4 regions of the Ramlibacter sp. 2FC genome follow, and region 4 is predicted to be linked to each of the others. Evidence: predicted binding sites of a transcription regulator. Region 4 holds the regulator's gene; each other region holds the start of a gene.
What was found. Region 4 encodes sigma-54, which starts transcription at its own class of promoters, with help from an activator protein. Its sites were predicted from a motif close to TGGCANGNAANCTGCTTT; they were not measured.
Positions count from the first base shown of each region.

Region 1 (7,122 bases), on a different contig from region 4:
GGGGCTGGCCGTTCATGCCGTTGATGGCGGCTTGCGCCTCGGCGTCACTGCCCATTTCGACGAAGCCGAAGCCCTTGGAGCGGCCGGTGTCGCGCTCCATCATGACTTTGGCGCTGGTCACGGAACCGAACTGGCTGAAGGCCTGTTCGAGGTCGCCGTCACGCACCGAGTAAGGCAGGTTGCCGACGTAGAGTTTGTTGCCCATGCAAGGGACTCCTAAAAACACATAAACAAAGCGATGGAGTCCCGAAAACGCATTCAACAAACCGCAGAACACCGTAAGGAAGCGAGACTGAGCTGCGCACCGCAAACTTTGGCGCGGGCACTGGAACCTGCGCCGGGTCATTATGCGCCATACCGTACGGGCTTTTGCAAGTGTTTTTTGCGCCAAAGTGTTGGGGAAAACCAGCATCGGCATGAAAAAAGGGCCCGCAGGCCCTTTTCAGTTCGGATATCGACGCAGGGCTCAGTAGCCGCCGCGGCCGCCGCCACCGTAGCCGCCACCACTGCGGCCACCGCCGCCGTAGCCGCCACCACCACCGCCGCCAAAGCCGCCGCCACCGCTGCGCGGGGGGCGCGATTCCATCGGGCGGGCTTCGTTGACCACCAGGTTGCGGCCACCCATGTTCTGGCCGTTCATGCCCTTGATGGCGGCTTGCGCCTCGGCATCGCTGCCCATTTCGACAAAGCCGAAGCCCTTGGAGCGGCCGGTGTCGCGCTCCATCATGACCTTGGCGCTGGAGACATTGCCGAACTGGCCGAAGGCCTGGGCCATGTCAGAGTCGCTGAAAGAATAGGGCAGGTTGCCCACGTAAAGTTTGTTGCCCATGGAAGGGACTCCTCAAGAGATGCAAAAACGCGATGGAGTCCGCTTTACGCCGTCAACAAATCCGTGAATCTTATGGAACGCGAAACTGACCAAAACACCGCAATCATGTGCGGCTGTTTAGAGCGACACTCTCGCATTATGCGCCACATGTCGCCTGTGTGGTTTTACCAGCTCGCTTCGCGCTCCGGCGTGGCACTGATCTTGTGGATGCTGAGGTCGGCGCCGTCGAACTCCGCCTCCTGGCTCAGCCTGAGGCCCAGCGTCGCCTTGAGCAGGCCGTAGACCAGGAAGCCGCCGGCCAGCGCCCAGGCCAGGCCCAGGCCCGTGCCCAGCAGCTGCGCGCCCAGGCTCACGCCGCCGAGGCCGCCCAGCGCGGGGCTGCCGAACAGGCCGGCCGCCACGCCGCCCCAGGCGCCGCACAGGCCGTGCAGCGGCCACACGCCCAGCACGTCGTCGATCTTCCAGCGGTTCTGCGTCAGCGTGAACATGACCACGAACAGGGCGCCTGCCACCGCGCCCACCGCCAGTGCCCCCAGCGGGTGCATCAGGTCCGAGCCGGCGCAGACCGCGACCAGGCCTGCCAGCGGGCCGTTGTGCACGAAGCCGGGGTCGTTCCTGCCCAGCAGCAGGGCGGCCAGGGTGCCGCCCACCATGGCCATCAGCGAGTTCACGGCGACCAGGCCGGAGATCTTGTCCAGGGTCTGGGCGCTCATCACGTTGAAGCCGAACCAGCCCACGGTCAGGATCCAGGCGCCCAGCGCCAGGAAGGGGATGTTGGACGGCGGGTGGGCCGACATGGCGCCGTCCTTGCGGTAGCGGTTGCTGCGCGCGCCCAGCAGCAGCACAGCCGGCAACGCAATCCAGCCGCCCACGGCATGCACCACCACCGAACCCGCGAAGTCGTGGAATTCGGCGCCGGTCTGGGCCTTGAGCCAGGCCTGCACACCGAAATGCTGGTTCCAGGCGATGCCTTCGAAGAAGGGGTAGACGAAGCCTACGATGACCGCGGTGGCCAGCAGCTGCGGCCAGAAGCGCGCGCGCTCGGCGATGCCGCCCGAGACGATGGCGGGGATCGCGGCAGCAAAGGTCAGCAGGAAGAAGAACTTCACCAGCTCGTAGCCGCTCTTGGCCGCCAGCTGCTCGGCGCCGACGAAGAAATGCGTGCCGTAGGCCACGCCGTAGCCGACCAGGAAATACGCCACGGTCGAGACCGAGAAGTCGACCAGGATCTTGACCAAGGCGTTGACCTGGTTCTTCTTGCGCACGGTGCCGAGCTCCAGAAAGGCGAAACCGGCATGCATGGCCAGCACCATGATGCCGCCTAGCAGTATGAACAGGGCATCCGCGCCCTGTTTGAGTGCTTCCATAAGGTCCTCTGAGATTGAATTGATCTGTATTGGTGCTTTTTTCGCCGATTTCTCGGGAATGCACCAAAACAAAGCAAGAATCGCGCCAATTCTGGGCGATGCATTGCGCTAAAATCGCGCCTGTCATTGGGGAGTAGCCTCCCTTCGAATCCGAGAGGGGTTTGCGTCAACAGACTTGTCTGCCTGCGGCGGACATGGCGCAAACAGGCTCTACGGACTTGGCGAGACCTTTGACTGCGCAGCCTCCACTGCCCCTTGCGGGCCGGGCCGGAGATGCCGCGCGGTCATTGGTTTTGTGCTCACGGTCCGGCCCGGCCCCGCCATCCATGCAAGCCTTTCTCGTCTCCACCGGCCTCGTCGCGCTCGCTGAAATGGGCGACAAGACGCAGCTGCTCTCGCTGCTGCTGGCCGCGCGCTTTCGCAAGCCCTGGCCCATCGTGCTCGGCATCCTGGTCGCCACCCTGGCCAACCACGCGCTCGCGGGCGCGCTGGGCACCTGGGTCACGCGCTTGATGGGGCCCGAGCTGCTGCGCTGGGTGCTGGGCGGCTCCTTCCTCGCCATGGCGGTCTGGATGCTGATCCCCGACAAGCTCGACGAAGGCGAGGGCGGCAACGCGCCGCGCCTGGGCGTGTTCGGCACCACGCTGCTGGCCTTCTTCCTGGCCGAGATGGGCGACAAGACCCAGGTCGCCACCGTGATGCTGGCCGCGCAGTACCAGGCCTGGGTCTGGGTGGTGGCCGGCACCACCCTGGGCATGATGCTGGCCAACGCGCCGGTGGTCTGGCTGGGCGACGCGATCACGCGGCGCGTGCCGATCCGCGTGGTGCATCTGGCCTCGGCCGCCGTCTTCGCCGGCCTGGGCGCGTTCGCGCTGCTGGCCTGATCGCCCTATGGGGCCGCCTGCTGGCCGCGCCGGTAGATCAGGTGGTAGCTCAGGCCCACCCCCAGGCTGCCGCCGACCAGGTTGCCGGCGATCACCGGACCCAGGTTGGCAGCGAAGCCGCCCCAGCTCACCAGTGCCTGGCCGGGCAGAACGGGGTCGGCCTGCTGGATCAGCAGGGCCAGCGGGAACAGGTACATGTTGGCGATGCTGTGCTCGAAGCCGGCCGCCACGAAGGCGCTGATCGGGAACACGATGGCCACGGCCTTGTCGACCACGCTGCGCCCGGCCATGGCCATCCAGACCGCCATGCAGACCAGCACGTTGCACAGCACGCCGCGACAAAAGGCCTGCAGGGCCGGCAGCTCCTGCTTGGCCAGCGCGATCTTGAGTACCGTGCGGCCGATCGCGCCCTCGTTCATCGCGGTGTGGCCGCTGGCGAACACCAGCAGCGCAAGCGCCGCCGCACCCGCGAGATTGGCCAGGCTGACCAGGGTCCAATTGCGCAGCACCTCGGCCGTGCCGATCTTGCCGTCGGCCCAGGCCATGACCAGCAGGTTGTTGCCGGTGAACAGCTCGGCGCCGGCCACCACCACCAGCAGCAGGCCGAGCGAGAACACCAGGCCGCCCAGCCACTGGCCCGCGGCGTAGCCCAGCGTGGCGTCCGACTTGACCAGCACGAAGCCCAGCGCCCCCAGGCCGATGAACACGCCGGCCAGCACGCCCAGCATCAAGAGCGGCAGCGTGGCCAGGCGTGCCTTGGCCACGCCCACGGATTCGACGCGCAGCGCGACCTCGCGCGGCGCATAGGCATCGGAGCCGTACAGCTCGGACATCGGCTTTCCCTTCATTGGCCGCACCGCGGCTTGCACGTATACTAGCTGCAGCGCCGATTTGCTCCAGCTTGCGGGCGCGCCGCGTCGGGGAGGATTTCCATCCCCGACGCGGCGAAAACAGCTAAAGAGGGACCCGTAGCCCGGTGTCGCTTCTTTGGCGTCACCGGGTTTTTTCTTGTCATGATCGTCACACCGCAGTCCATGAGTTTCGACGCGCCGCTGGCTCTGCAAAGCGGCGCATCGATACGCGGCTACTCACTGGCCTACGAGACCTACGGCCATCTCAACGCCGACCGCTCCAACGCCGTGCTGATCTGCCACGCGCTCAACGCATCGCACCACGTGGCTGGCCGCTACGAAGGCCAGGCCCGCTCCGAGGGCTGGTGGGACAACATGATCGGCCCGGGCAAGCCGGTCGACACGGACCGCTTCTTCGTGATCGGCGTGAACAACCTGGGCTCCTGCTTCGGCTCCACCGGGCCCATGCACCAGAACCCCGGGACCGGCAAGGCCTGGGGCGCCGATTTCCCGGTGGTCACGGTGGAGGACTGGGTCAACGCCCAGGCGCGCCTGCTCGACGCCCTGGGCATCCAGCAACTGGCGGCCGTGATGGGCGGCAGCCTGGGCGGCATGCAGGCCCTGTCCTGGACCCTGCAGCACCCCGAGCGCGTGCGCCACGCCGTGGTGGTGGCCAGCGCGCCCAACCTCACGGCCGAGAACATCGCCTTCAACGAGGTGGCGCGCCGTGCCATCGTGACCGACCCCGACTTCCACGGCGGGCATTTCTACGAGCACGGCGTGATCCCGAAGCGCGGCCTGCGCATCGCGCGCATGATCGGCCACATCACCTACCTGAGCGACGACGTGATGAACGAGAAGTTCGGTCGCAGTCTCAGGGCCCCCACGCTCCCCGCTGCGCGTGGTTCGCTGCCCCCCGAGGGGGCTGGTCCGGCTAGGGGCGGCCCGTCGCCGGACCTGCGCGACTATTTGTATACGACGCAGGACGTGGAGTTCCAGATCGAGAGCTACCTGCGCTACCAGGGCGACAAGTTCAGCGAGTACTTCGACGCCAATACCTACCTCTTGATCACGCGCGCGCTCGACTACTTCGACCCGGCGCGCGCCCATGGCGGCGACCTGACGGCCGCGCTGGCCCAGGCGGTCTGCAAGTTCCTGGTCGTCAGCTTCACCACCGACTGGCGCTTCTCCCCGGCGCGCAGCCGCGAGATCGTCAAGGCCCTGGTAGCCAACCGGCGCGAGGTCAGCTATGCCGAGATCGACGCGCCGCATGGCCACGACGCCTTCCTGCTCGACGACCCGCGCTACCTCGAGGCGGTGCGCGCCTACTTCGCGAACATGGAGGTGAGCGCCGCCGGGCCGTCCCAAGGTGCGAAGGCCCCCTCGGGGCCGGGCCTAAGCGTGATGCCTCGGGACGTGCATAGCGCAGGCCCGGCAGGGGCTCGCTTCGCTGTACAGCTGCGCGCACGGACGCTGCGCGAGCCCAGCGCAGTACACGGAGTGACCAGCGTGGGGGCCCGTACATCATGAGTGACTTGCTGATCATGCAGTCGATCGCCCGGCTGGTGCCGGAGGGCGCGCGCGTGCTCGACCTGGGCTGCGGCGACGGCGCCATGCTGGACCTCTTGCAGCGAGAGCGCGGCTGCAGCGGCTACGGCATCGAACTCAGCGACACCGACCTGCTGGCCTGCGTGCGGCGCGGCGTCAACGTGATCCAGCTCAACCTGGACCAGGGCCTGTCCATGTTCGGCGACCAGAGCTTCGACGTGGTGCTGCAGATCGATACCCTGCAGCACCTGCGCAACACCGAGACCATGCTGCGCGAGACTGCGCGCGTGGGCCGCATCGGCATCGTGGCCTTCCCCAACTTCGCGCACTGGCCCAACCGGCTCAGCATCCTGCAGGGCCGCATGCCCGTGACCAAGCGCCTGCCCTACCAGTGGTACGACACGCCCAACATCCGCGTCGGCACCTTCACCGACTTCGAGGTGCTGGCGCGCAAGAACGGCCTGCATGTGCTCGACGCCTTCGGCCTGCAGGAGGGCCGCGAGCTGCGGCGCTGGCCCAATCTGCGCGCCGGCACGGCGGTGTTCAAGCTGCAGCGCGGCTGAGAGGCATGGCCCCCACGCTCGGCACTGGCGTGTCCTCGCTGGCCCCCCGAGGAGGCCTTCGCGCCTGGGGGCGGCCCGAGTCACTCGCCGGCGGTGCCGGGCGCGAATTCCTTCTCGTGCATCCATGCCGCGTGCTTGGGGGCGCGCTTGGTGCGGCTCCATTCCTCGAGCATGTCCCACTTGACCTCGTCTAGCCGCTGGTGCATCCCGGGCGTGCCCGTGTTGGCCGCCAGCTCGAGGCGGTGGCCGTTGGGGTCGAAGAAGTAGATCGACTTGAAGAGGGTGTGGTCGGTCGGGCCCACGACGGGGATGCCGGCCGCCTCCAGGCGCGCCTGGGTGGCCTCCAGCGTGGCCGGGCTGTCGACCTCGAAGGCGATGTGCTGCACCCAGTCCGGCGTGTTGGGGTCGCGGCCCATGGGCGGCGAGTTCGGGATCTCGAAGAAGGCCAGGATGTTGCCGCCGCCCGCGTCGAGGAACAGGTGCATGTAGGGGTCGGGCGTGTGGGTCGAGGGCACCTGGTCTTCGGCGATCGCGAGCACGAAGTCCATGTTCAGGTGCTTGACGTACCAGTCCACGGTTTGCTTGGCGTCCTTGCAACGGTAGGCGACATGGTGGATCTTGCTGATTTTCATGAGGGGCTCCTTGGGTCTGGGGGCGATGGGGTGGGGTGTTCAGGCGGCGGCGCGCGCCAGGCGCAGGGCCTCGCGCAGCACGGCCAGGTCGCCGACGTGGTTGGCCAAGAGCAGGATCAGGCGCGCGTTGACGCGCTCGCTCTGCTCGTCGCTGAGCTCGCGGTGGGTCTCGATCAGGGCCTCGTAGAAATCGTCGCCGGGCGTGAAGTCGCGGAAGTAGCGCCGGCCGGCCTCGTGGAAGTTGGGCGCCAGGTTCAGTGCGGCAGCCGGCGCGGCCTCGCGCTGGCTCAGGGGGGCGTTCATCGTGGCTCTCCTTCGGTTCAGGCGTTGCAGGTGGCGCGTGCCAGGGCGGCGCGCACGCGGTCCGCGTCCAGGCTGCGCCAGCGCGCGGCCACATGCTGGTCCGGGCGGGCCAGGTAGCCGCTGCGGGGGTGCGCGTCGTAGCGCC
Region 1 is NZ_SCMM01000005.1:44-7,165, forward strand. Features, by position in the region: partial or broken gene rbp (RNA-binding regulator) at 1-205, opposite strand, end outside; partial or broken gene rbp (RNA-binding regulator) at 470-829, opposite strand; gene FFS10_RS03640 (ammonium transporter) at 994-2,196, opposite strand; yybP-ykoY riboswitch at 2,313-2,497, shown strand; gene FFS10_RS03645 (TMEM165/GDT1 family protein) at 2,523-3,080, shown strand; gene FFS10_RS03650 (formate/nitrite transporter family protein) at 3,086-3,913, opposite strand; gene metX (homoserine O-acetyltransferase MetX) at 4,115-5,461, shown strand; gene metW (methionine biosynthesis protein MetW) at 5,458-6,042, shown strand; gene FFS10_RS03665 (VOC family protein) at 6,123-6,674, opposite strand; gene FFS10_RS03670 (DUF2783 domain-containing protein) at 6,714-6,977, opposite strand; gene FFS10_RS03675 (FAD-dependent oxidoreductase) at 6,995-7,122, opposite strand, start outside.
Region 1: the regulator sigma-54 is predicted to act here: its motif matches at 2,267-2,284, upstream of FFS10_RS03640 (ammonium transporter).

Region 2 (7,122 bases), on a different contig from region 4:
GTCAAGACCGGCGGCGAGCCCGAGGGCGTGCTGGTCGCGCCGGACGGCAGGCTGGCCTATGTCACGTCCGAAGTGGCGAACGCGGTCCACGTGATCGACCTGGCCCGGCGCAAGGCCGTGGCGCAGATCAAGGTGGGCAAGCGCCCACGCCGTTTCGCGCTCAGCCCCGACGGCCGCGAGCTCTGGGTCAGCAACGAGCTGGGGGCCAGCGTCAGCATCGTCGACACCGCCAGCCACACGGTGAAGCACACGCTGTCCTTCGAGCTGCCCGGCATGCGCAAGAGCGACATCACGCCCGTGGACCTCCTGATGACGCCCGACGGCAAGACCGCCTGGGTGGGCCTGGGCCGCGCCAACCATGTGGCCGAGGTCGACGTGGCCAGCCGCGCCGTGCGCCGCGTGGTGCTGGTGGGCAAGCGCGCCTGGGGGCTGGCGCTGAGCCGCGACGGCTCGCGCCTGTACGTGGCCAACGGCCTGTCGGACGACCTGTCCATCGTCGACACGGCCGGCGGCCGCGCGCTCAAGACGGTGCCGGCCGGCCGCGTGCCGCACAGCATCCTGGTGAAGTAGGGGAGGCGCCATGCTAGCCATGCTGGCGCGCTGCCTGGCCTGGACGGCCGCGTTCGCCTTCGCCCCGGGCATAGCGGGGGCCGCGACCTGGCAGTTGCTGGTGGTGGGCCTGCAGGACGACCCGCGCCTGGACCGCACGCGCATCGAGCAGGCCTATCCCGGCCATCCCACAGGGCGGCTGCTGGCCGCCGCCCAGGTGGCAGCCGAGGAAAGCCGCCCGGTGCTCGATGCCGCCGGGCACCAGCTCAAGCTCCAGAGCCTGGAATGGGACGGCCAGGACGCCCCCGCCCTGGCGGCCCAGCTGGCGCAGCGCGGCGCCCATTACCTGCTGCTGGACCTGCCGCTGGCGCAGCAGAAGGCGCTGATGCAGGCCTGGGTCGCCCTGGCTGCGCGGCCCCCCATCGTGTTCAACGTCGCCGAGGGCAGCGACGAGCTGCGCGGCGCTGCCTGCCACCCGCAGTGGCTGCACACCCTGCCCAGCGATCGCATGCGCGCCGACGCGCTGGCCCAGTGGCTGGCCGCGCGCAGCTGGCGCGAGCTGCTCTGGCTGGTCGGCCCGCGGCCCGAGGATGCCCGGTTGCGCGAGGTCTGGCAGGCGGCGTTCAAGCGCCATGGCCTGCGCGTGAAGGCCGAGCGCCGCTTCCTGCTCTCGGGCGACCCGCGCCAGCGCGCGCAGGGCAATGCCCGGCTGCTGACGGCCGAGCCGGCACACGACGCCGTGGTGGTGCTGGACAGCGACGGCGAGTTCGCGCGCAGCCTGCCCTACAACACGGCCCAGCCACGTCCGGTGGCGGGCCATGCCGGCCTGGTCGCGCTGGCCTGGCACCCGCGCTGGGAGCGCTATGGCGCGCCCCAGCTCAACCGGCGTTTCCAGCGCCAGGCCGGGCGGCCCATGGTCGGGCAGGACTGGGCGGCCTGGGTCGCGGTCAAGGCGGTCGCGGCGGTGCTGGAGGACAGGCCTCGCGCCAGTCTGGCCCAGCAGCTGCAGGCCCTGCGCAGCGGCAGCGTGACGGTGGACGGCTTCAAGGGCGGCACGGTGAGCTTCCGCCCCTGGGACGGGCAGCTGCGCCAGCCGCTGATCCTCGCGCATGGCGACGGCGTGGCGGCGGTGGCGCCACTGGAGGGCGCCATGCACCCGCGCGAGCGGCTCGACACCCTGGGCGCCGACGAAGGCGAGAGCGCATGCAAGAAACGCTGACCCGGCCCGGCCCGCTGGCCCACCGCTGGCGCGCCATGGGCGCCATCGTGCGCCGCGAGGTCGGCCGCTTCCTGCGCCAGCCGGCCCGGCTCGGGGCCGCGCTGGTGCGGCCGCTGCTGTGGCTGCTGGTGTTCGCGGCCGGCTTTCACAACGTGTTCGGCGTGGCCATCCTGCCGCCCTACGACACCTACATCGATTACCGGCTCTACGTGCTGCCCGGCCTGCTGGCGATGGTGGCGCTGTTCAACGGCATGCAGAGTTCGCTGGCCCTGGTGCACGACCGCGAGACCGGCGCCATGCGCCTCTTGCTGACGGCGCCGCTGCCGCGCAGCTGGCTGCTGCTGTCCAAGCTGCTCGCGGCGGCCGCGCTGTCGCTGCTGCAGATGGTGGTGTTTGCCGCGCTGGCCTGGGCGCTGGACCTGGGCCTGTCGGCGGGGCAGATCCTCGCCGCCCTGCCGGTGATGCTGCTGGTGGCGCTGATGCTGGCCGCGCTGGGGCTGTGGCTGTCGGTCTACGTGCGCCAGCTCGAGAACTTCGCCGGTGCGATGAACTTCGTGATCTTCCCCATGTTCTTCATCAGCAGCGCGCTCTACCCGCTGTGGAAGCTGCGCGAGTCGGGTGCGCTGTGGCTCGAGCGGCTGGCCCAGCTCAATCCCTTCACCCACGCCGTGGAGGCGCTGCGCTTTGCCCTGCACGGGCAGCTCAACGGCGAGGCGCTGGCGGTCGTCGTCGCCACGCTGGCCGTGGCCAGCGCCCTGGCCCTGCGCGGCTACGACCCGCAGCGCGGCTGGATCAGGCGCAAAGGAGACTGAGCCTGTCTCCGCGTGGAGCAGCGGGCTGTGACAGCGCCTTGTGCCAGGCTGGAACAAGGTCGGCGTTTTCCGGGGGATTTGACCCGCGTCAGGGCGGTTTTTCCGGTGGCACGGGTTTTGCCAAAAGAGTGTTGGAACTCTGGCGCAAATGGGGACGGGGATCCAGTGGTCGGGGCCAGGCCCGGGCCGAAGCAACAACCCCCATGCAGGCAAACCCACAGGAGACAACGCGATGAAACGCAAACTGCTCAGCCTTCTTGTGCTGATGGCCGCGACCCAGCTGGGCGCACAGGCTGCCGGCGTCACCGACGCCATGATAGAGAACGACGCCAAGACGCCGGGCGACGTGCTGAGCTGGGGCCTGGGCCCGCAAGGCCAGCGCCACTCGACCCTGGCCCAGGTCAATGCCAAGACCATCAAGAACCTGGTGCCGGTGTGGTCCATGTCCTTCGGCGGCGAGAAGCAGCGCGGCCAGCAGTCGCAGCCGCTGATCCACGAGGGCAAGATGTACGTCACGGCCTCGTACTCGCGCCTGTTCGCCGTGGACGCCAAGACCGGCCAGAAGCTCTGGAAGTACGAGCACCGCCTGCCCGAGGGCATCATGCCCTGCTGCGACGTGATCAACCGCGGCGCGGCCATCTACGGCAACCTGGTGATCTTCGGCACCCTGGACGCCCAGCTCGTGGCGCTCGACAAGGACAGCGGCAAGGTGGTGTGGCGCGAGAAGATCGACGACTACAAGGCCGGCTACTCCTACACCGCGGCCCCGCTGATCGCCGAGGGCCTGCTGCTGACCGGCGTGTCGGGCGGCGAGTTCGGCGTGGTCGGCCGCGTCGAGGCGCGCGACCCGATGAGCGGCAAGCTGGTCTGGGTGCGCCCCATGGTCGAGGGCCACATGGGCTACCGCTACGACGCCGAGGGCAAGGCGGTCGAGACCGGCGTGAGCGGCACGACCAACGCCACCTGGCCCGGCGAGATGTGGAAGACCGGCGGCGCCGCCACCTGGCTGGGCGGCACCTACGATCCCAAGACCCGGCTGGCCTATTTCGGCACCGGCAACCCCGGGCCCTGGAACAGCCACCTGCGCAAGGGCGACAACCTGTACTCGGCCTCCACGGTCGCGCTCGACGTCAAGAGCGGCCAGATCAAGTGGCACTACCAGACCACGCCCAACGACGGCTGGGACTTCGACGGCGTGAACGAGTTCGTCACCTTCGACATGGGCGGCAAGCGCATGGGCGCCAAGGCCGACCGCAACGGCTTCTTCTACGTGATCGACGCCGAGAACGGCAAGCTGCAGAACGCCTTCCCCTTCGTGACCAAGGTGACCTGGGCCAAGGGCATAGACAAGGCCACGGGCCGGCCCGACTTCGTGGCTGAGGGCCGGCCCGGCGACCCCACGGCCGGCGACGGCAAGAAGGGCCAGGACGTGTTCGCCGCGCCGTCCTTCCTCGGCGGCAAGAACCAGATGCCCATGGCCTACAGCCCGCAGACCGGCCTGTTCTACGTGCCGGCCAACGAATGGGGCATGGACATCTGGAACGAACCCGTCACCTACAAGAAGGGCGCGGCCTACCTGGGCGCGGGCTTCACGATCAAGCCGCTGTACGAGGACTACATCGGCGCGCTGCGCGCCGTCGACCCCAGGACCGGCAAGATCGCCTGGGAGGTCAAGAACTCCGCGCCGCTGTGGGGCGGGGTGCTGACCACGGCCGGCAACCTGGTGTTCTGGGGCACGCCCGAGGGCTACCTGAAGGCGGCCGACGCCAAGACTGGCAAGGTGGTCTGGCAGTTCCAGACCGGCTCGGGCATCGTCGCGCCGCCCGTCACCTGGGAGCAGGACGGCGAGCAGTATGTCTCCGTGGTCTCGGGCTGGGGCGGTGCCGTGCCGCTGTGGGGCGGTGAGGTGGCCAAGAAGGTCAACTTCCTCGAGCAGGGCGGCTCGATCTGGGTGTTCAAGCTCCACAAGGGCTGATGCAGCGCCGCGGGCGGGCGATGCGCCGCCCGCGGCTTCTTCGACATTGATCTGGAGCGATGGCCATGCCAATTCCTATGCCCCATGGGCTCAAACATCTCGCCTTGTGCGCGGCGCTGTCGGCGTCCGCGGCCTGGGCCAACTCACCCGAGCAGCTGGCGCGCGACGCGGGCTGCATGTCCTGCCACTCCGCCGCGGAAAAGGTGGTCGGCCCGGCGTTCAAGGCGATCGCCGAGAAGAACCGCGGCCAGGCCGACGCCGCCGACCGGCTCACGCAGAGCGTGCGCAACGGCTCGCGCGGCACCTGGGGCCGCATCCCCATGCCGCCGCATGGCGCGCTGCCCGAGGCGGACGTGCGGCGCATCGTGGGCTGGGTGCTGACGCATTGAAGCCCCCTCTTGCGCGGCGAGACGGGGACGGTGGGCGAACGGCTCCGTTCATGTCCCCCGACGAGGGCGTGCCGCCCTCGTCTCCTCCTTGACTGCGCCCTTCACCCGCCGTCCCCTTCGGGTCCACCACCCGTCGCGCGCCTCTGCTTCGCGCACCACAGAGCTGGCCGGAGCGCTGCGGCGCGGTGTCGTGTGCAGTGAAAAGGAGGAGGCGACGGACGAAGGCCGGCGCCGGGGGACATGAACGGAACACGGCACCGCGTCGCAGCGCGGGCGCGATGGCGTGGAGCGCAACGACGGTCTTAGCGCGCCAGGGCGCGCGCCAGCACAGCCGGGTCGCGCGAGGCGGCTTCGTTGCGGAACACCAGCGGATGGGCGGCCGGCGCTGCTGCGCGCCGCACCACCTTCACCACCTGCTCGTGCTCCGGGCTCTTGCCGCAGACCGGGTCGGTGGCGGCCGCGTCGCCGGTGAACAGCCAGGCCTGGCAGCGGCAGCCGCCGAAGTCCTTGCCCTTGTCGTCGCAGGAGCGGCAGGGCTCGGCCATCCAGTCCGAGCCGCGGTAGGCGTTGAAGGCCGGGCTGTGGTGCCAGATCTCGCGCAGGCTTTGCTCGCGCACGCTGGGCAGGGCCAGGCCCGGCAGCTGGCGGGCCGCGTGGCAGGGCATGGCCAGGCCGTCGGGCGCCACGGCCAGGAACACCGAGCCCCAGCCGTTCATGCAGGCCTTGGGCCGCTCCTCGAAGTAGTCGGGCACGACGAACAGGATCTTGCAGCGCCCGTTCAGCCGCTCGCGGCAGCGGTTCACCACGCGTTCCGCTTCGCGCAGCTGTTCGGCGCTGGGCAGCAGGTGCTCGCGGTTGAGCCAGGCCCAGCCGTAGTACTGGGTGTTGGCCAGCTCCAGGTATTCGGCGCCGAGCTCGACCGCGAGCTCGATGATGCGTTCCACATGGGGCAGGTTGTGCCGGTGCAGCACCACGTTCATCACCATGGGCCAGCCGTTGGCCTTGATCAGGGCGGCGACGCGCTTCTTGAGCTCGAAGGTGCGCGTGTGGCTCAGGAAGTCGTTGAGCTCGCGCGTGGAGTCCTGGAACGAGAGCTGCACATGGTCCAGGCCGGCGGCCTTGAGCCGGCGCGCTCGCTCGGGGCTGAGGCCAATGCCCGAGGTGATCAGGTTGGTGTAGAAGCCCAGGCCGTGCGCATGGGCCACGAGCTCCTCCAGGTCTTCGCGCTGCAGCGGCTCGCCGCCCGAGAAGCCGAGCTGCACCGCGCCCATGGCGCGCGCCTCCTCGAACACGCGCTTCCAGGACGCGGTGTCGAGTTCGTCGCCCAGGCCGGCATAGTCGACCGGGTTGGAGCAGAACACGCAGTGCAGCGGGCAGCGGTAGCTGAGCTCGGCCAGCAGCCAGAACGGCGGCTGGACTGCAGCGGCCTCAGACGATCCAGCCACGGCGCGCTCCTTCGTCGACCAGCTCCTGGACCTGCGGCAAGATGCCCCGGATCTCGAACAGGCCTTCGAGCTCGGCGGTGATGGCCGCGACGTCCAGCGTGCCATCGCAGCGCCGCAGCACCTCGCTGGCCGAGGGGTTGAGCCTGGCCATGCCTTCCGGGTAGAGCAGCACCCAGGCGTTCTGGGTGGGCTCCATCTGCAGGCGCATGCCGGGGGCGATGCGGGGTTTCCAGCTTTCGTGCGTGCTCATGAGGTTCACCTTGGGCGACGGAAGTGATGTCTCAGGCGCGGGCCAGTGCGCTGCCCTGGCCGGCCGCGCAGGCCTGTGCTATCGCGTCGAGCATGGACCACAGGATGTCCAGCTTGAACTGCAGGATGTCCAGCGCGCGCAGCTGCAGCGCCCGCGTGTCGAAATGCTGGAGCGTGACGCGCAGGCCATGCTCCACGTCACGGCTGGCCAGGGGGATGCGCTGGCGGAAATAGCTCAGCCCCGCAGGCTCTATCCAGGGGTAATGCTGCGGCCAGGTCGCCAGCCGGTCCTTGTGGATCTGCGGCGCGAACATTTCGGTCAGCGAGGAGCACACGGCCTCCTGCCAAGGCGCCTGGCGCGCGAAGTTCAGATAGGCGTCGCAGGCGAAGCGCACGCCGGGAACGACGAGGCGCAGGCTCCAGAGCGCTTCGCGGTCCAGCCCCACGGCCTCGGCCAGGCGGGTCCAGGCCTCGATGCCGCCGG
Region 2 is NZ_SCMM01000068.1:8,734-15,855, forward strand. Features, by position in the region: gene FFS10_RS20460 (YVTN family beta-propeller repeat protein) at 1-570, shown strand, start outside; gene FFS10_RS20465 (type 1 periplasmic-binding domain-containing protein) at 581-1,768, shown strand; gene FFS10_RS20470 (lanthanide ABC transporter permease protein PedC) at 1,753-2,580, shown strand; gene FFS10_RS20475 (PQQ-dependent methanol/ethanol family dehydrogenase) at 2,813-4,555, shown strand; gene FFS10_RS20480 (c-type cytochrome) at 4,621-4,944, shown strand; gene pqqE (pyrroloquinoline quinone biosynthesis protein PqqE) at 5,247-6,389, opposite strand; gene pqqD (pyrroloquinoline quinone biosynthesis peptide chaperone PqqD) at 6,373-6,639, opposite strand; gene pqqC (pyrroloquinoline-quinone synthase PqqC) at 6,671-7,122, opposite strand, start outside.
Region 2: the regulator sigma-54 is predicted to act here: its motif matches at 2,687-2,704, upstream of FFS10_RS20475 (PQQ-dependent methanol/ethanol family dehydrogenase).

Region 3 (7,122 bases), on a different contig from region 4:
GCTCATCACATGCTTGACGATGGCGTCCAGGTCCGTGCGCTCGCGCAGCGCGGGCAGGCGCACCGCCAGGCCGTTGAGGCGGTAATAGAGGTCCTCGCGGAACTGGCCCGCGGCGATCATCTGCCGCAGGTTGCGGTGGGTGGCGCTGATCAGGGCGAAGTTGACCGGGATGCTGCGGTTGGAGCCCAGCGGCGAGATCACGCGCTCCTGCAGCGCGCGCAGCAGGCGGGTCTGCAGCGTCAGCGGCATGTCGCCGATCTCGTCGAGGAACAGCGTGCCGCCGTTGGCCATCTGCACCTTGCCCGCGGCGCCCTTGCGCCGGGCGCCGGTGAACGCGCCTTCCTCGTAGCCGAACAGCTCGGCCTCGATCAGGTTCTCGGGGATGGAGGCGCAGTTCACCGCGACGAAGGGGTGGCGCGCGCGGGCGGAGTCGTTGTGGATGGCCTTGGCCAGCAGCTCCTTGCCGACACCGGTCTCGCCGAGGATCAGGATGGGAATGTCGCAGCCCTGCACGCGGCGCAGCTTCTGCAGCGTCGCGGCCACCTGCGGATCGCCGGTGTCGAGGTAGCGCAGGCTGGACATCTGCTCGCGCCGCTGCGCGGCAACCGACGACGCGGAGGCGGCGTCCGCCGTCGGCGCCGACGGGTTCTGGCCGGGGCCGGAGGACAGGCCTTGCACCTGCCACAGCAGCTGCGGCCGGATGTCGGCGCGTGCGCGCACCGTGACACCGTTGGGCAGCGCCAGCGACAGCAGTTGCGGCGAGGCGGAGCGGCAACGGTCGATCAGCTCGTCCATCGACATGCCGAACAGCGAGGACAGGCTGTGGCGCTGCAGGCCCGCGGGGTCCTGGCCCAGCTGGAACAGCGCGCCCCGGTTCGCCGCCAGAAAGCGCCCGCCCTGGGAAAAGGCCACCAGCCCCTCGAACAGCGTGCCTATGAATTCCGGCCGCGAATGGAAATGCAGGCGCACGGTGTCCTGGAAGGTCTCGGAGAAGATCTGGTTCTCGATGATCTGGGCCGACATGCGGGCCAGCGCCATGGTGTGGCGGTGGTAGCCGCGCGCGTCGCCGGTCACGTCGAGCACGCCGACGATGGTGCCGCGGGGGCTGAAGATGGGCGTGCTGGAGCAGGTCAGGAAGTGGTTGGCCTTGAGGTAATGCTGGTCGGCATGGACGGTCACCGGGCTGCCCAGTGCGATCGCCGTGCCGATGGCGTTCGTGCCCTTGGCGGCCTCGGACCAGTCCACGCCCGGCTTGAGCGCCACCTTCTCGGCCTGGGCGAGGAAGCTGTCGTCGCCCAGCGAATGCAGGATGCGGCCCTCGCCATCGGTCAGCACCACCATGCTGTGGGTGTTGGCGATCTGCTCGTACAGCGCCTCCAGCACGGGGTAGGCCAGGGTGCCGAGTTGGTGGCTCTCGTCCAGCAGCGACTTCACGTGGCTGGGGCTGGCGCCCGTGAAGTCGGGGTCCATGCCGGGCTGCAGGCCGGCCTTGCGCGAGCGCTGCCAGGAGGCCTCGATCAGTCCCTGGTGCTCGTCCGAAACCGGCTCGGCCGCAGGCCAGGCGGCCCGCTCACCGATGGCTTTCGGTGTCTCTATCATGTCGTCTCCTCTGGTCGCCCCCTGCTCGCCGTCCGCCAGCCAGTCGGGCAACTGCAGGCGTTCGTTGAGCGGTGCTTGGGTCCATTCGGACGCCAACGGCGACGGTGATGCATCCCCTGGGGTGGAACCCGTGTCATTGCTCATTTTTGCATCACATGTTAAGTCGTATGTCACAGACGGAGCAATATCTTTGCCAGCCGGCGGGGCATTGCGCGCCGGGCAGCGCGGGCACGGCAATTGCAGAGAAGGGGCATCTGTGTCAACTCTCAACATACGGTGCCCCATGTCCCAGACCTCAACCAAGCGCCTTCATCGACTGCTGACCGCCCTGGTCCTCGCCGCGCCCCTGCTCGCGCAGGCCCACGGCGATGTCACGCCACAAGCGGTGGACACCCACACGCTGCCGCAGTTGGGCAGCCAGTGGCGCGAGAGCAACCCTTATGCGGAAGGCCCGGCCCAGGCGGAAGCCAGGCGCATCGGGTCCTCGGCCTACAACCAGAACTGCGCGCGCTGCCACGGCCTGGAAGCGATATCGGGCGGTGTCGCGCCCGACCTGCGCAAGTTCGACACGGATTGCGTGGGCATGGCCGACGCGGCCAAGAAGAAGGCCTGCTACGCCGAGATGCAGGACTACTTCGCGGCCACGGTGCGCCATGGGCGCACGCGCGACGGCCGGGTCTACATGCCGCCTTTCGACGGCGTGCTGTCGCAGGAGGCCGTGTGGGCCATCAAGACCTACCTCGAATCGCGCCGCGAGCCCTGAACCTGCCCGGGCTGCGCAGACCCTGAAGACAAGACCAGCGAAGGAGACGACATGAAGCCATCGATACAGACCACCGGCACGCTGCCGCGCGCGGCGGGGCTGGCGCGCCGGCAGCTGCTGCTGGCCGGCGCCGCAGCGGCCTTGACCGCGGGCCGGGCCAGGGCCGAACTGCCCGAGGTCCGCGAGCGCGGCAGCCTCAAGGTCGCGCTGTACCGCCACCACGCGCCGTTCTCGGACGGTGGCGCGCAGGGCGTGCGCGGCATCGACGCGGCCCTGGCCCAGGCCCTGGCCGAGCGCATGCGCCTGTCCGTGCAGTGGCTGCCCTTCGATGCCGGGGAGAACATGGGCGACGACCTGCGCAACATGGTCTGGCGCGGCCACTACCTCGGCTACGGACCGGCCGACCTGATGATGCAGGTGCCGATCGATCGCCAGCTGATCGCGCAGACGCGGCAGGTCGAGTTCCTGATGCCTTACTACCGCCACCGGCTGGTGTGGCTCAGCCGTGGCACGCCCTCGCGTGCCGATCTCGGCGCCATGGCGCTGGACGGGCTGCCCCTGGCTGCCGAGACCGGCACTGCCGCGGCGGGCGCGCTGCTCGGCTACGGCGGCGGGCGCTTTCGCGCCGCGGTCCGGCTCCTGCCCTCGGGCCTGGAGGCGGCGCGCGGCGTGGTCGCCGGCAGCTGGCCGGCGGCCTACGTGACCCAGGCCCAGGCCGAGTTCGCGCTCAAGGGCCTGGCTGACGCCGGCGACTACCTGGTCGAGCCCGCCGCGCTGCCCGGCACCCCGCCCAAGGGCTGGGCCGTGGGCCTGGCCATCAAGTCCGGCCAGCCCCAGCTCTCGCAGGCCCTGGCGCTGGCGATGAAGGGCTTGCAGGAGGACGGCACCCTGGCCGGCATCTGGCGCGAACACGGGCTCACGCCGCTCGCGCCCTGAGCCCGGAGCCGCTCAGGCCCCGAGGTTGCGCAGCGCTGCCTCGATCGCGGCTGCGGTGGCCAGCGGCTGCTCCATGGGGAACAGGTGGCTGCCGTCGAGCATGCTGATGCGGCCCTGCGTGATCTTCTGGGTCATCGCCATGCCGACCTGCCCGATTTCCGCCGACTGCAGTCCGCCGATGAAGGCCGCCGGGCACTTGAGCGGATGGCGGGCGAGCAGGCGGTCCAGGTTGTGCGGCAGGCTGTTGTAGATCGCGGTCTCTATGTCGCGGTCGAAGCTCAGCACGCGCCGGCCGTCGGCGTCGTGCGTGCCGTGCGCTATGTAGTCGGCCAGCACCTGCGGGTCCCAGCGCGCGAAGGCCTTCTTGTGGCGGAAATGCTCGAGTGCGGCCTCGGCGCTGGGCCAGGCGTTCCTGCGCTTGCGGCTCACCGCGCCGGGCGAGAGCGCGCCCACCAGCTGGGTGCGCTTGGCCATGCCGAGCGCCGTGGCGCGCCAGCCGCCCAGCAGCGGCGAGTCGATCAGCAGCACGCCGCGCGCCAGGGCCGGGTGGCGCGCCGCGCACATCAGGCTCAGGAAGCCGCCCAGCGAATGACCGACCAGGAAGGCCGGCTCGCCGGCGCGCGCGGTCTCGCGCTCGGCGAACTCGGCCAGCTGCTGCACCAGTTGCGGCCAGTTGCTGGTGACGGGCAGGCGAGGATCGTGGCCGAACTTGTCCAGCGCGCGCAGCTGGAAGCCGCGCCTCCTCAGCTGCTCGAACAGGACGCGGTAGGTGCCGGCGGGGAAGCTGTTGGCGTGCGAGAAGACGATCAGGGCCATGGGGTTGAGCGCCGCCGGGCCGCCCGTAGCCGTTGGTCTGCGAAGCGAACCAGGCGAAGGGCGGCATTGACGCTGCTGCACTGTACAGCTGCGCGCACCACGCTGCGCAGCGTCGCCCCAAGGTGCGAAGGCCCCCTAGGGGGGCAGCGAGGACACGAACGTGCCGAGCGTGGGGGCGACATGCGTCAGATCAGTTTTTCTTTGGGGTTGGTGATCTTCTTCAGCGGCCGGCAGGCCGGCGAGTCGATGCACAGCGGCACCTGGGTCGCGCCGCCTTCCCAGGCCGGGTCCTCGATGCTGTCGAAGACCTCGCGCAGCCGGCGTCCCCAGCTGTTGCGCAGCATCTGGAAATAGGGGTTGTCGTGGTCTATGCAGACCACGCGGTCGGTCTGCAGGCGGTCGGCCTCGTAGACCACCAGGTCCAGCGGCAGGCCGACCGAGAGGTTGGACTTGAGCGTGGAGTCCATCGACACCAGGGCGCATTTGGCGGCCTCGTCCAGCGGCGTGTCGGGCGTGATCACGCGGTCCAGCACCGGCTTGCCGTACTTGGACTCGCCGATCTGGAAGTAGGGCGTCTCGGAGGTGGCCTCGATGAAGTTGCCGGCCGAGTAGACCTGGAACAGGCGCATGCCCTCGCCCTGGATCTGGCCGCCGAAGATCAGCGAGACATTGAACTCCACGCCCGACTGCTTGAGCGCGGCGGCGTCGCGGTGGTGCACATGGCGCACGGCGGCGCCGAGCACGCGCGCCGCGTCGAACATGCTCCTGGCGTTCCAGATCGTGATCGGCTCGCCGCTCTCGGGGTCCTTGACCTGCTCGACCTGCAGGATCTCGCGCACCGACTGCGAGATCGAGAGGTTGCCGGCCGACAGCAGCACCATGAAGCGGTCGCCCGGCTTCTCGTAGACGATCATCTTGCGGAAGGTGTTGATCTGGTCCAGGCCCGCGTTGGTGCGCGAGTCGGACAGGAACACCAGGCCGGCGTTGAGCTTGATGGCGACGCAGTAGGTCATGGCTTTCAGGAGCGCGGGCCCTGGCTGGCCAGCAGTTTCTTCAGGGTGTAGAGGGCGTCCAGCGCGTCGCGCGGACTCAGGGCGTCGGGGTCGATGCCTTCGAGCGCCGATTCTACGAGGCTCGGCCCCGCGCCCTCGGCGGCGGGCGGGGCGGCGAACAGGTCGACCTGGGCCCGGCTCTGGCTGGCGCCGGCTTCCAGCGCGCCGAGCGCGTGGCGCGCATGGTTCAGCACGGCGGCCGGCATGCCGGCCAGGCGCGCCACCTGGATGCCGTAGCTGCGGCTCGCCGGGCCGGGCTGGATCTCGTGCAGGAACACGATGTCGTGGCCCGATTCGGCCGCGCTCACGTGCACGTTCACCGCGGCATGGTGGCTGGCCGGGAACTCGGTGAGCTCGAAGTAGTGGGTGGCGAACAGCGTGAAGGCCTGGGTCCTGTCGTGCAGCTGGGCCGCGATGCCGCTGGCCAGCGCCAGGCCGTCGAAGGTCGAGGTGCCGCGCCCGATCTCGTCCATCAGCACCAGCGAGTGCGGGGTGGCGCCGTGCAGGATCTGCGCGGCCTCGGTCATCTCGAGCATGAAGGTGGACTGCGCATTCGCCAGGTCGTCGGCCGCGCCGATGCGCGTGTGGATGGCGTCGATCGGACCCAGGCGGCAGCTCGCGGCCGGCACGTAGGAGCCGATCGAGGCCAGCAGCACGATCAGCGCGACCTGGCGCATGTAGGTCGACTTGCCGCCCATGTTGGGGCCGGTGATGACCTGCATGCGCTGCCGCTGCCCCAGCACGCAGTCGTTGGCGATGAAGCTGCCGCCCGAGGTCTCGGCCAGGCGCGCCTCGACCACCGGGTGGCGGCCCTGGCGGATCTCGATGCAGGGCTCCAGGGCGAACTGCGGCGCGCACCAGTTGAGCGTCAGCGAACGCTCGGCCAGGGCGCTGAGCGCGTCCAGCGCGGCCAGCGCGCGCGCCAGCTGAGTGAGCCGGGGCACGAAGGGCTGCAGCTGGTCGAGCAGCTGCTCGTACAGCCATTTCTCGCGCGCCAGGGCGCGCTCCTGGGCGGAGAGCGCCTTGTCCTCGAAGGCCTTGAGCTCGGGCGTGATGAAGCGCTCGGCGTTCTTCAGCGTCTGGCGGCGCCGGTAGTCGCCGGGCACCTTGTCGAGCTGGCCCTGGGTGACCTCGATGTAGAAGCCGTGCACTTTGTTGAACTGCACGCGCAGGTTGGCTATTGCCGTGCGCGCCTTCTCGCGCGTCTCCAGGTCGAGCAGGAAGGCGTCGCAGTTGGTCTGGATGGCGCGCAGCTCGTCGAGCTCGGCATCCAGTCCCAGGGCGATCACGCCGCCGTCGCGGACCAGGGCCGCGGGCTCCTCCATGATGGCGCGCTGCAGCAGGGCGGCGCAGCCGGCGGGTGGCTCGAGCTGGCGCGCCAGCTCGCCGAGCAGTCCCTCGGGCCCGGGCAGCTGGGGGGCTAGCTGCTCGGCCCTGAGCAGCGACAGCTGCAGCGCCACGAGCTCGCGCGGCCGCACCTGGCGCAGCGCAATGCGCGCCGTGATGCGCTCCACGTCGCTGCTGCCCTTGAGCTGGCTGCGCAGCCGGTGCCAGGGCCCTGCCCCGCTGTCGCCGCGCAGCGCGGCAATGGCCTGCAGGCGCTGGCGGGCCTGGCTGCGGTCGCGCTGCGGCGCCAGCAGCCAGGCCTTGAGAGCGCGGCTGCCCATGCCGGTCATGCAGCTGTCCAGCAGCGAGAACAGCGTGGGCGCGTCCTCGCCGCGCAGGGTCTGCACCAGCTCCAGGTTGCGCCGCGTGGCCGGCGGCAGCTCGATCAGCTCGTCGCTGCGCTGCACGCGCAGCTGGCGCACATGCGAGAGGGCGCGGCCCTGGGTGTGTTCGGCATAGGCCAGCAGGGCGGCCGCTGCCGCATGGGCCTGCGGCAGGGCCTCGGCGTCCCAGGCGGCCAGGCTGGCGGCCTGCAGCTGTTCGAGCAGCTTGCGCTGGCCCAGGGCTGCG
Region 3 is NZ_SCMM01000040.1:37,157-44,278, reverse strand. Features, by position in the region: partial or broken gene FFS10_RS16560 (sigma-54-dependent Fis family transcriptional regulator) at 1-1,599, opposite strand, end outside; gene pedF (cytochrome c-550 PedF) at 1,883-2,362, shown strand; gene FFS10_RS16550 (substrate-binding periplasmic protein) at 2,414-3,298, shown strand; gene FFS10_RS16545 (alpha/beta hydrolase) at 3,311-4,114, opposite strand; gene FFS10_RS16540 (proteasome-type protease) at 4,300-5,127, opposite strand; gene mutS (DNA mismatch repair protein MutS) at 5,133-7,122, opposite strand, start outside.
Region 3: the regulator sigma-54 is predicted to act here: its motif matches at 1,826-1,843, upstream of pedF (cytochrome c-550 PedF).

Region 4 (7,122 bases):
GCCCATCTGCTGCCGCTGATCCCGCTGGCGGCGGTGTTCCTGGCGCGCTGACATGGCCCCCACGCTCGGCACTGACGTGTCCTCGCTGGCCTTGCAGCCCGGCGCCGGGCTGGGCGGCACTTAGAATCTGGCGATGCTCTCCGTCAAACAGGAATTGCTCGCCGCGCTCGCGGCCGAGCTGGAAAAACTCTCCCCCGGTGCCGGCTCCAAGGCGGCCTTCGAGTCACCCAAGGTGGCCGCGCATGGCGACCTGGCCTGCACCGCCGCCATGCAGCTGGCCAAGCCGCTCAAGGCGAACCCGCGCCAGCTCGCGCAGAGCCTGAGCGCCAGCCTGCAGACCACGACCCCGTTCATGACCTGGGTCGACGCCATCGACATCGCCGGCCCCGGCTTCCTCAACATCCGCCTCAAGCCGGCTGCCAAGCAGCAGATCGTGCGCGAGGTGCTGGCGGCCGCAGACCGCTTCGGCTTTCAGCCGGTGCGCGGCCAGCGCGTGCTGGTCGAGTTCGTCTCGGCCAACCCCACCGGACCGCTGCACGTGGGCCATGGCCGCCAGGCGGCCCTGGGTGACGCGATCTGCCACCTGTTCGAGACCCAGGGCTGGGACGTGCACCGCGAGTTCTATTACAACGACGCGGGCGTGCAGATCGGCACCCTGGCCACCAGCGTGCAGCTGCGCGCCAAGGGCTTCAAGCCGGGCGATCCAGAGTGGCCCGAGGCCGCCTACAACGGCGACTACATCGCCGACATCGCGGCCGACTTCATGGCCAGGAAGACCGTGCGCTCGGACGACCGCGAGTTCACCGCCTCGGGCGACGTCGACGACCTGGACGGCATGCGCCTGTTCGCCGTGGCCTACCTGCGCCACGAGCAGGACCTGGACCTCAAGGCCTTCGAGGTGCGCTTCGACCACTACTACCTCGAGTCCAGCCTCTACACCAGCGGCAAGGTCGACGCGGCGGTGCAGAAGCTGCGCGAGGCCGGCAAGACCTACGAGCATGACGGCGCGCTGTGGCTCAGGACCACCGAGTACGGCGACGACAAGGACCGCGTCATGCGCAAGGGCGACGGCTCCTACACCTATTTCGTACCCGACGTGGCCTACCACATCACCAAGTGGGAGCGCGGCTTCAGCAAGGTCGTCAACATCCAGGGCACGGACCACCACGGCACCATCGCGCGCGTGCGCGCCGGCCTGCAGGCCGTGGGCGCGGGCATCCCCGAGGGCTACCCCGACTACGTGCTGCACACCATGGTGCGCGTGATGCGCGGCGGCCACGAGGTCAAGATCTCCAAGCGCGCCGGCAGCTACGTCACGCTGCGCGACCTGATCGAGTGGACCAGCAAGGACGCGGTGCGCTTCTTCCTGCTCAGCCGCAAGCCCGACACCGAGTACGTGTTCGACATCGACCTGGCGCTGGCGCAGAACAGCGACAACCCGGTCTACTACGTGCAGTACGCCCACGCGCGCATCTGCTCGGTGCTCGCGGCCTGGCAGGACAAGGAAGGCGGCGACCTGGCCGCGCTGAAGGACGCCGAGCTCGGGGCGCTGGACAGCCCGGCCGCCCAGGCCCTGATGCTGCAGCTGGCCAAGTACCCCGAGATGCTGGCCGCGGCGGCGCAGGACTTCGCGCCGCACGACGTGAGCTTCTACCTGCGCGAGCTGGCCGCCAGCTACCACAGCTACTACGACGCCGAGCGCATCCTGGTCGACGACCAGGCCGTCAAGCGCGCGCGCCTGGCCCTGGTCGCCGCGACCGCCCAGGTGCTGCACAATGGCCTGGCGGTGCTCGGCGTGTCGGCTCCGAGCAAGATGTGAGGGCCCAGATGAGACGAGAGCAACAAGGCGGAACCTTCCTCGGTTTCATCGTCGGCCTGCTGGTGGGTCTGGGCGTGGCGCTGGCTGTGGCGATCTACGTGACCAAGATGCCCGTGCCCTTCTTGAACAAGAACCAGCCGCGCTCGGCCGACCAGGACGCGGCCGAGGCCAGGAAGAACAAGGACTGGGACCCGAACGCGCCGCTGTACGGCAAGAGCCCGGCGCGCTCCGCGCCGCCCGCGGCCAGCGGTCCCGTCGGCGCCGTGGTTCCCGCGCCGGCCCCTGCGGCCACGCCGGCGCCGGCGCCCGAGATCCCCATCCTGCGCGGCGCGGGTCCCAACGCGGCGCCCGCCGCCAAGCCGCCGGCGAGCCGGCCGGCCGCCTCGGCCGACCCGCTGGGCGACCTGGCGCGCGCCAAGGCGGGCGCCGCGACGGCCGACCCGTTCAGCTACTTCGTGCAGGCCGGCGCCTTCCGCACCCCCGAGGACGCCGAGGCGCACCGTGCCAAGCTCTCGCTGATGGGCGTGGAGGCGCGCGTGAGCGAGCGCGAGCAGGCCGGCCGCACGGTCTACCGAGTGCGCGTGGGCCCGTTCGACCAGCGCGATGCCGCCGAGCGCCTCAAGGAGCGGCTGGAGGGCAACGGCGTGGAGGCGGCCCTGGTGCGCGTGCAGCGCTGAGGAACTTCGGCCACCGGCCGGGCTCTGTGAGGAACAGGAGTGAATCAATCAATGAAACGTCGTGAATTTTCCATGGGGGCGGCCGCAGTCGCGCTGGCGGGTGTCCCGGCCCTTTCCTCGGCCCAGGCCTTCAAGCCGCGCGAGGGCAAGGACTACATCGAGCTGGACAAGCGCGTGCCGGTCGAGACCGGGGCCGGCAAGGTCGAGGTGATCGAGTTCTTCTGGTACAGCTGCCCGCACTGCAACGCCTTCGAGCCGGCCTTCGACGCCTGGGTCAAGGCCGCGCCCAAGGACGTGAGCGTGCGCCGCGTGCCGGTGGCCTTCCGCGACGACTTCGCGCCGCAGCAGCGCCTGTACTACACGCTGGAAGCCATGAACAAGCTCGAGGAGCTGCACCGCAAGGTGTTCCACGCCGTGCACGTGGAGCGCCAGGCGCTGAACCGCGACGAGACCATCCTGGCCTGGGCCGAGAAGCAGGGCCTGGACAAGGCCAAGTTTGCCGAGGTCTACAAGTCCTTCGGCGTGGCCAGCAAGCTGCGCCGCGCGGTGCAGCTGCAGGAGGCCTTCAAGGTCGAGGGCGTGCCCTCGCTGGGCATCGCGGGCCGCTACTACACCGATGGCTCGCTGGCCGGCAGCATGGAGCGCGCCCTGCAGGTGGTCAACTACCTGGTCGACGAGACGCGCAAGGGCCGCTGAGCGCGCGGCCAGGTCATGTCGAAAGCCCGCGATGCGGGCTTTTTCATGCGGCGGCGCCAGGTCTCCGCGGCCTGCGCCGCTACAATCGAGCAAGATTCATGCCCTTATGAAAACGCCCTACGCCAAGCACTTGCTCGCCCTGTCCCTGGTCCTTTGCGCGCTGCCTGCGGCCGCCGAGCGTGCCGACCGCGACAAGCCCATGAACATCGAGGCCGATACGCTGCGCTACGACGACCAGAAGCAGACCAGCACCTTCACCGGGCGCGTGGTCGTGACCAAGGGCACCATCGTCATGCGCGGCGCGCGGCTGGACGTGCGCCAGGACGCCGAGGGGCGCCAGTACGGCACTCTGACCGCCGAAGCCGGCCAGCGCGCCTTCTTCCGCCAGAAGCGCGGCGCGCCCGACGAGTACATCGAGGGCGAGGGCGAGGTCATCGACTACGACGGGCGCGCCGACAGCGTGCGCTTCACCCGCCGCGCCGAGTTGCGGCGCTACCGCGGCAGCACGCTGAACGACGAGATCACCGGCAACGTGATCGTCTACAACAACAGCACCGAGGTCTTCACCGTGGACGGCACGCCGCGCCCGGCCGGCGCCAGCGGCGCCGCCGCACCCGGCGGCCGCGTGCGTGCCATGCTGGCGCCGCGATCGGCCGCCTCGGCGCCGGCAGCGCCCCAGGGGACGCCGAACCTGCGCCCCAGCACCAGCCTGGGCGGGGAGCGCCCGTGACGGCGGTGGCGCGCTCCCACCCGGCGGCCACCGGGTCGCATGAGGCCGCCGGCGACGGGCGGCTCGAGGCCCTGCAGCTGCAGAAGTCCTACGGCAGCCGCAAGGTCGTGCACGACGTCTCGCTGTCGGTGAAAAAGGGCGAGGTCGTGGGCCTGCTGGGCCCCAACGGTGCGGGCAAGACCACCTCCTTCTACATGATCGTGGGCCTGGTGCGCGCCGACGCGGGCGAGATCCGCATCGACGGCCAAGCCGTGGCGCACATGCCCATCCACCGCCGCTCGCGCCTGGGCCTGTCCTACCTGCCGCAGGAGGCTTCCATCTTCCGCAAACTCAGCGTGGCCGACAACGTGCGCGCCGTGCTCGAGCTGCAGCGCGGCGCCGACGGCAAGCCGCTGGCCGACGCGGAGATCGAGCGCCGCCTCACGGACCTGCTGCAGGACCTGCGCGTCGAGCCCCTGCGCGACTCGCCGGCCGTGGCCCTGTCGGGCGGCGAGCGGCGCCGCGTCGAGATCGCGCGCGCCCTGGCGACCTCGCCGCGCTTCATCCTGCTCGACGAGCCCTTCGCCGGCATCGACCCGATCGCCGTGATCGAGATCCAGCGCATCATCGCCTTCCTCAAGAGCCGCGGCATCGGCGTGCTGATCACCGACCACAACGTGCGCGAGACGCTGGGCATCTGCGACCACGCCTACATCATCAGCGAGGGGCGGGTGCTGGCCCAGGGCACGCCGCAGGAGATCGTGAACAACGCCGAAGTGCGCCGCGTGTACCTGGGCGAGCACTTCCGCATGTAAGCGCCACAGGCCGTGCCATGAAACAGGGTCTCTCGCTGCGCGTTTCGCAGCACCTCGCGCTCACGCCCCAGTTGCAGCAGTCGATCCGCCTGCTGCAGCTGTCCACGCTGGAGCTGAGCCAGGAGGTCGAGCAGATGCTCGACGAGAACCCTTTCCTGGAGCTGGCCAACGACGAGGCGCCGCGCGAGGACTACGGCCTCGAGCAGGCCGACGCCGGGCCCAGCGCCGGAGATCGCCTGTCCGAGGCCGCGGCCGAGCCCGTCGGCACGGGTGCCGACGAGGGGCCCGCGGCGACAGTCGAGGCCGAGCTCGACGGCACCGAGAGCTGGGAGGGCGATGGCAGCGTGGAGCTCGCACCCGACGACAGCGAGTGGGGCGGCGATGCGCCGGCGCGCAAGCACAGCGATGACGACGAGGTGGCAGACGCCGGCGAGCTGGCGCGCAGCCAGGAGTCGCTGACCGAGTTCCTGCACCGCCAGGCCCTGGCGCTGCGCCTGTCCGAACTGGACCGTGCGGTCCTGCGCTTCCTGATCGAGTCGATCAACGACGACGGCTACCTCGAGGACTCGCTCGAGTCGCTGGCCGAGAGCCTGGCCGGGCGCGAGGACCTGGAGCAGTTCGAGGAGCTGGTGCACCGCTTCACGCTGGCGCTGTACCTGCTGCAGTCGCTGGAGCCCACCGGCGTGGGCGCGCGCAACTTGGCCGAATGCCTGAGCCTGCAGCTGCGTGCGCGCCTGGCCGAGGCGCCCGAGGACGCGGTGGCGCGCACCGCGCTGCGCATCTGCGCCCAGCCCATCGAGCTGCTGGCGCGGCGCGACATGCGCCGCCTGGTCCAGCTGTGCGGCGAGCCCGAGGCCGCGATCCGCGCCGCGATCGCCCTGATCGCCCGGCTCGAGCCCAAGCCCGGGCGGCGCTTCGTCGACGTGGAGCGCCAGGTGGTGGTGCCCGACGTGATCGTGGTCAAGACCGGACGCGCCTCGCAGCCGCAGTTTCGCGTGCAGCTCAACCCCGACGTGATGCCGCGCCTGCGCGTGCACGACATCTACGCCAACGCGCTGCGCGGTGGCCGCGGCGAGGGCCACCAGGCGCTGCAGCAGCGGCTGCAGGAGGCGCGCTGGTTCATCAAGAACATCCAGCAGCGCTTCGACACCATCCTGCGCGTGGCCAACGCCATCGTCGAGCGGCAAAAGAGCTTCTTCGTGCACGGCGAGCTCGCCATGCGCCCGTTGGTGCTGCGCGAGATCGCCGACGAACTGGGCCTGCACGAGTCCACCATCTCGCGCGTCACCACCGCCAAGTACATGGCCACGCCCTACGGCACCTTCGAGCTCAAGTATTTCTTCGGCTCGGCCCTGGGCACCGAGGCCGGTGGCAACGCCTCGAGCACGGCGGTGCGCGCCCTGATCAAGCAGTTCGTCGCCTCCGAGAGCCCCAAGAAGCCGCTGTCCGACAACCAGATTTCCGACATGCTCAAGGAGCAGGGCATAGAGTGCGCGCGCCGCACCGTGGCCAAGTACCGCGAGGCGCTGCGCATCGCGCCCGCCAACCTCAGAAAAGCCCTGTAAGGATGGCCCCCACGCTTGTCACTGCGTGTACTGCGCTGCCCCCCGAGGGGGCCTTCGCGCCTTGGGGCGGCCCGGCGGCGCTCAATACATGAATCAACTACAACTTTTTCTTCCGTGCGCCGCCGGCGTCGAGGGCTTGCTGGCCGACGAGGTGCATGCACTGACCGGTCTTACCGGCCAGGACTTGCTGACCGGCCGCGGCGGCGTGCTGGCGCGCGCCTCCTGGCGCGACGCGATGCTTCTCAACCTGCACAGCCGCCTGGCGCAGCGCGTGCTGGTGCAGCTGGCGCAGCGCCCCTACCGCGGTGAGGCCGACCTTTACGAGGCGGCCGCCGGCGTGGCCTGGGAGATCTGGTTCACCACCAAGCAGAGCTTCAAGATCGAGATCACGGCCCAGCACAGCCCGCTCAAGAGCCTGAACTTCGCAGCGCTCAAGATCAAGGACGCGGTGGCCGACCGCTTCCGCAACAAGGGCGGCGTGCGGCCCGACGTGGACACGCGCTGGCCCGACGTGCGCATCTATGCCCACCTGACCTCGGACCAGGCCACGCTCTACATTGACACCTCGGGCGAGCCGCTGTTCAAGCGCGGCTGGCGCGAGGACAAGGGCGAGGCGCCGCTCAAGGAAACGCTGGCCGCCGCCATGATCGCGGCCAGCGGCTGGGACCAGCAGTGCGCCGACGGCCTGCCGCTGTACGACCCTTGCTGCGGCAGCGGCACCATCGCCATCGAGGCCGCGCAGATCGCCTGCGGCATCGCGCCCGGCGGCCTGCGGCGCTTCGGCTTCGAGAAGCTGCTGCCGTTCCAGCCCCATGTCTGGCAGGCGCTCAAGGCCGAGGCC
Region 4 is NZ_SCMM01000006.1:1,913-9,034, reverse strand. Features, by position in the region: gene FFS10_RS04200 (DUF2214 family protein) at 1-51, shown strand, start outside; gene argS (arginine--tRNA ligase) at 134-1,819, shown strand; gene FFS10_RS04190 (SPOR domain-containing protein) at 1,828-2,496, shown strand; gene FFS10_RS04185 (thiol:disulfide interchange protein DsbA/DsbL) at 2,548-3,192, shown strand; gene lptA (lipopolysaccharide transport periplasmic protein LptA) at 3,299-3,922, shown strand; gene lptB (LPS export ABC transporter ATP-binding protein) at 3,928-4,716, shown strand; gene FFS10_RS04170 (RNA polymerase factor sigma-54) at 4,734-6,281, shown strand; gene FFS10_RS04165 (THUMP domain-containing class I SAM-dependent RNA methyltransferase) at 6,370-7,122, shown strand, end outside.